Regions from separate parts of the Rahnella variigena genome, predicted to be linked through region 1. Evidence: predicted binding sites of a transcription regulator. Region 1 holds the regulator's gene; the other holds the start of a gene.

What was found. The regulator PhoB, encoded in region 1, activates phosphate uptake and scavenging genes when phosphate is short. The targets are predictions, from matches to a motif close to CTGTCATAAAACTGNCNNAT.
Region 2: the regulator PhoB is predicted to act here: its motif matches at 1,265-1,284, upstream of pitA (inorganic phosphate transporter PitA).

Annotation. Positions count from the first base shown of each region.
Region 1 covers NZ_NSDJ01000001.1:1,866,775-1,869,903, reverse strand. Annotated here, with positions in the region: gene CKQ54_RS08570 (helix-turn-helix domain-containing protein) at 1-116, shown strand, start outside; gene phoR (phosphate regulon sensor histidine kinase PhoR) at 149-1,468, opposite strand; gene phoB (phosphate response regulator transcription factor PhoB) at 1,491-2,180, opposite strand; gene sbcD (exonuclease subunit SbcD) at 2,419-3,129, shown strand, end outside.
Region 2 covers NZ_NSDJ01000001.1:522,005-525,133, forward strand. Annotated here, with positions in the region: gene CKQ54_RS02420 (BaiN/RdsA family NAD(P)/FAD-dependent oxidoreductase) at 1-1,035, opposite strand, end outside; gene pitA (inorganic phosphate transporter PitA) at 1,356-2,861, shown strand; gene uspB (universal stress protein UspB) at 3,073-3,129, opposite strand, start outside.

The sequences.
Region 1 (3,129 bases):
TCAATATGTCGGCTAACAGCATTCAAAAATGGGAGCGTGACGAAACCAAACCCACCGGTGCGGCTCTGATCTTACTGATGCTGATCGAAGAAAAAGGTTTACAGATCATCTGCTAAAAGAAGCCACAGCGTGGGCTGTGGCTACTTTTTTATCCCTTCACATCGCTTTGGCTGGCCTGTTCCTGAGGAACAATCAGTTTCGGTGCCAGTGTAAATATAAAGCGGGTACCAACGCCGACTTCACTCATCACTTCAAGTTTGGCGTTGTGATGACTCAGGGCGTGTTTGACAATGGCCAGCCCCAGACCGCTGCCCCCCGTCTGGCGCGAACGCGCTTTATCAACCCGGTAGAAACGTTCAGTCAGACGCGGCAGGTGTTGCGGCGCAATGCCCGGCCCGTTATCACTGATCTGGAACTGCGCGCCATGCGGCGTTTGTTGCCAGCTGACTTCTATCCGCGTCCCCGCCGGGGTGTGGTTGACGGCGTTGTACACCAGATTCGACACCGCGCTGCGTAACTGATCTTCATTGCCAAAGACCTTCAGTTTCTCGTTTACACGGAACACCACTTCGTGACGGCCACCGCTTAAAGATTGCACTTCGCGCTCCAGCATGCCGAGCATCACCGGAATATCGACTTTCTCCTGCATATCGATATTTGCTGATGCTTCGATTTTTGACAGTGTCAGCAGTTGCTTGACCAGCCCGTCCATGCGCCGCGTCTGTTCCTGCATGGTGTCCAGCGCTTTGGTACGAAACGGCTCTTCCAGTTTGGCGTCTTCCATCATTTCCAGATATCCCTGCAATACAGTCAGCGGGGTTCTCAGTTCATGACTAACGTTAGCGAAGAAGTTACGACGCGCACCTTCGAGCTGACGCATCTGCGTAACATCACGCGCCACCATCAGCAGTTGCCCTTCGGAATAAGGCATCACGCGAAACTCGACGTAATGCTCGTTATTGAGTTGCAAATTCAGGGCACGGCTGAAATCACGGGTCTGGATCCAGGTACGAAACTCGGGATAACGCAGCAGGTTAAAGATGTGTTGTCCGTTATCCTCCGGCCAGCGGAAACCGAGCAAATCTTGCGCCAGTCCGTTACACCAGAAAATATTGCCCTCTTCCGTCGTCAATACCACCGCATCGGGTAATGATTCGGCACCGCTGCGGAAACGTTTGATGAGCTGACCTAATTCACGACGGCGACGGCGGTTACGCATCTGCATCTGGTTCAGCCCGTAAAACAGAGGCTCCCAGCTCCAGCGGCCATTCGGCGGGGTTATGCTGCGGTCAAGCCACAGCCAGTGAGAGAGTTTGAGCTGGTTGTAATAATTCCAGCCCAGCGCCGCCAGCAGCGACGCAAAGAGGAGCCAGCCGAAATGGCCGACGAAGATACCGAGGATTAACGCGGGCAGGCAAAAGAGAAAGAATTCACCGGCCAATCGTTTCCATGACAAACGTTCTAGCACACAGATTCTCCGCTGTGGGGACTCAATAACGCGTTGAAAAACGGTATCCGGTTCCACGAACAGTCTGGATCATTCTGTCATGTCCACTGGTTTCCAGCGCTTTACGTAAACGACGAATATGCACGTCTACCGTGCGATCTTCCACATAAACGTTAGTGCCCCAGACGTTATTGAGCAACTGTTCGCGGCTGTAAACACGTTCGGAGTGGGTCATAAAGAAGTGCAATAATTTAAATTCGGTCGGCCCCATATCGAGCGCCTGCTCGTTGGCCATCACACGGTGAGACGACGGATCCAGGCTTAAACCCTGCATGTCGATCACTTCTTCCACCGCCATTGGCGAGATGCGGCGCATCACGGCTTTAATACGTGCAACCAGTTCTTTTGGAGAAAACGGTTTGGTGATGTAATCATCGGCACCGACTTCCAGGCCGCGCACCCTGTCTTCTTCTTCACCGCGGGCGGTCAGCATCATCACCGGAATTTCGCGGGTCAGTGCTTCACGTTTGAGATGTTTGATAAACTGAATACCGGAACCGCCGGGTAACATCCAGTCGAGCAGGATAAGTTCAGGGTAAGGTTCTACCAGCTGGCCAACGGCTGAATCAAAATCTTCAGCTTCTACTGCCTGATAGCCATTCTGTTCCAGTACAAAACACACCATTTCACGGATTGGAGCTTCGTCTTCAACCACCAATATACGTCTTGCCATCGTAGGTCCTGCCAATAGGTTAGCGATCTTTTATTTGATTGCGGGCGCCATTATGCGTCAGTTTTGTGACAGATTTATGAATAGAAAGGATGGTTCATTACAGTCAAATATGACAGATACATTTCTTCTATTCAGCTGCCATCTCGCTGAAATTGGTCCGATTTATCGGGGACAGCGTCCCCCGCCGACGTTTATACTTTGCCCCATTGTCGTCATCCAGGATCCATACGGGAGTCTCATGCGCCTGATCCACACGTCAGACTGGCACCTCGGCCAGTACTTTTTCACCAAAAGCCGCGCCGCCGAACATCAGGCATTTTTGCGCTGGCTGACCGGTCAGGTGCAGCAACATCAGGTAGATGCCGTGATTGTGGCAGGCGATATATTCGATACCGGTTCGCCACCCAGCTATGCCCGCGAGCTTTACAATCGCTTCGTCGTCGAGTTGCAACAAACCGGCTGTCAGCTGGTGGTGCTGGCCGGAAATCACGATTCTGTCGCGACATTAAATGAATCACGTGAGCTGCTTTCCTGCCTGAATACGCGGGTGATTGCGACCGTCGGCGAAAACCTCTCTGAACAGATTTTAGTGCTCAACCAGCGTGACGGAAAACCGGGCGCGGTACTTTGCGCTATTCCGTTTTTACGTCCGCGGGATTTGCTCGCCAGTCAGGCGGGACAATCCGGCAGCGACAAACAGCTGGCATTACAGGAAGCCATCGCCACGCATTATGACGCGTTGTGGCAGGCCGCGCAGACCAAACGCGACGAACTCGGCGTTTCGCTACCGATCATTGCTACCGGCCATCTGACCACGGTTGGCGTCAGCACCTCCGATTCCGTGCGCGACATCTATATCGGCACACTCGATGCCTTCCCGGCGCAGGCGTTTCCGCCGGTCGATTACGTGGCACTTGGTCATATTCACCGCGCACAGTGCGTCGCCAAA
Region 2 (3,129 bases), 1.3 Mb from region 1:
ATCGACACCGCCGAGTGTCACTTCTGCCGTGCGGTAACCTTCGGTGCCATTCGGCTGCACCTGCCAGTTTTGCAGCTGTTCCACCAGTGCGGCCTGTTGCGGCACGTTTAGCTGTTTGAGCGTCACATCCGGAAGCTGTCCCAGCGTTTGCAAACATTCCACCAGACGCTTCGGCAGTTGCATCGCCAGCGTATTCTTCAGGCTCTGATTAGGATGCTCCTGACGCTGCGTATTCAGAAACGCCGCCAGATCGACATCAGGGAGTAAGTTAACACTTACAAACTCTCCAGGCTGCCAGTAGCTTGAAAGTTGTAAAACAGCCGGACCGGAAAGACCACGGTGAGTAAACAGAATGCTTTCCCGGAACACCGTACCGTCTTCGGCGGTCAGCACCGCAGGAACGGAAACGCCGGAAAGCGTCTGTAAATGTTCAAGCAGCGGTTTGTGCAGGGTAAACGGCACCAGACCGGCACGGGTCGGCAACACTTTCAGGCCAAACTGTTCCGCCAGACGGTAACCAAAAGGCGAAGCGCCGAGTCCCGGCATCGAAAGCCCACCGCTGGCAACAACAAGTGAGTGAGTACTCACAGCTGAGCCGTTCACGTTGATAACAAAGCCTTCTTCCGTTTTCTGAACGTCGGTGATTTCACTTCTCAGACGCACATCAACGTTACCCGTTTCGCACTCTTTATCGAGCATCGCCACAATCTGCTGCGCGGAGTCATCACAGAAAAGCTGGCCGAGGGTTTTCTCATGCCAGGCGATATTGTAACGGTTGACCATATCGATGAAATCCCACTGGGTGTAACGCGCCAGTGCAGATTTACAGAAATGCGGATTTTCAGAAAGATAAGCCGCCGGCTCGGCGTAGAGATTCGTGAAGTTGCAGCGTCCGCCCCCCGACATCAGGATTTTACGTCCGGTTTTTTTGCCATTATCCAGCAGCAGAACCCGGCAGCCACCCTGTCCGGCCTGTGCCGCACAGAACATACCTGCAGCACCTGCACCAATGACGACCACATCAACCTGTTCCACTTTCGGCCTCTCTTTATGAATATTCGACTACGTTTTAGATAGGGTTTCCCCTTCTGAGCGGGCGTGCTGCCCCCTGAGTGGCGCGAATTGTAAGGGACAGACGCGTCTTAAACCAGTCAGACAGCTTGCTTTCTGAACGTCGTAAGGAAATGTTTCAGCTGGCAAAGGAGGAATAAGATTTTGATAAATAAAAATTTAATTGAAACAAACGTGATTTTTGAACTGTTTTTAGTCAAAAAAATGTCATATTTTCCTTTTCCCCTCACCCTGTTCTCGCAGATAATGCGCGGCGTTCATGACCACTAACTGGCGTAACAATTATGCTGCATCTATTTGCCGGGTTGGATATTCATACCGGTTCGTTATTGATTCTCGCGTTACTGTTTGTTCTGTTCTACGAAGCGATTAACGGCTTCCATGATACGGCCAACGCAGTAGCAACCGTCATCTATACCCGGGCAATGCGTTCGCAATTAGCGGTCGTGATGGCAGGGGTATTTAACTTCTTTGGCGTCCTGCTCGGTGGTTTGAGCGTGGCCTATGCCATCGTCCATTTACTCCCAACCGATCTGCTGCTCAATGTAGGTTCCGCACATGGCCTTGCCATGGTGTTCTCTATGTTACTGGCGGCGATCATCTGGAATCTCGGCACCTGGTATTTTGGTTTGCCGGCGTCCAGTTCCCATACCCTTATCGGCGCCATCATTGGCGTAGGGCTGACCAATGCATTAATGACTCACACTTCCGTGGTCGATGCGTTAAACATCCCTAAAATGATTGGTATTTTTGCTTCGCTGATTATCTCTCCGCTGGTCGGGATGATTATCGCGGGTACCATGATTTTCCTGCTGCGCCGTTACTGGAGTGGCAATAAGAAACATGCCCGTATCCACCTGACACCGGCGGAACGTGAGAAGAAAGACGGCAAGAAAAAGCCGCCATTCTGGACACGTACCGGCCTGATTCTGTCGGCTATCGGCGTGAGTTTCTCTCACGGCGCTAACGATGGTCAGAAGGGTATCGGTCTGATCATGCTGGTGCTGATTGGCGTGGCGCCAGCGGGTTTTGTGGTGAATATGAACGCGACCGGTTACGACATTACCCGTACCCGCGACGCCGTGACTCACCTCGGCCAGTATTATCAGCAACATGTTGATGCCGTGCCGCACGTGGTTGCACAGACGCCAATGGTGCCTGCACCGGACGTCAATATCGCACCGACTGATGAGCCTAAAGTGTTCCACTGCGACAGCAGCCACGCACTTGACGCTATCGGCCGCGCGCAAACACTGCTGACCAATCTTCAGTCTTACAGCGACCTGGCACCGGAAGAACGCAGCCATATGCGCCGTCTGCTGATGTGTGTTTCTGATACTGCGGATAAAGTGGCCAAGCTGCCGGAAACCTCTCCTGCGGATAAACGCTTCCTCGGCGAGCTGAAAACAGACATTCTGCAAACCGTTGAATACGCACCAATCTGGATCATCATTGCTGTCGCTCTGGCGCTGGCACTGGGTACCATGATTGGCTGGAAACGCGTGGCGACCACCATCGGTGAGAAGATTGGTAAGAAAGGCATGACGTACGCACAAGGCTTGTCTGCACAGCTGACCGCGGCCGTTTCTATCGGCGTTGCCAGCTATACGGGTATGCCGGTTTCCACCACACACGTGCTGTCTTCTGCGGTTGCAGGGACCATGATTGTGGATGGCGGCGGTGTGCAGTCGAAGACCGTGAAGAACATTGCAATGGCGTGGATCTTAACCCTGCCAGTGTCGATTGTCCTTTCCGGCGTGCTGTACTGGCTTGCGCTGAAGCTGATCTGATAGCTTTCTGAACGGCATTAAAAAGGCGACCCTGCTCAGCAGCGGTCGCCTTTTTTTTTCCTTTTTCACACATCCTCCCTAATTCATAACCAAAGTAATTGGAGTTGCAGCAAGGCAGCAAGCGAGAGAATCCCGATGTGCTGACACAGGTCAGTGATTCGGGTGAACGAGAGCCGCTAACGCCGCTGCAGCTTCAAGTACGAAGGGTATGCTAGTACCAGATCAGCATCGCTAACATACTGATTAAAATTAATCCGACCAGTGCAGT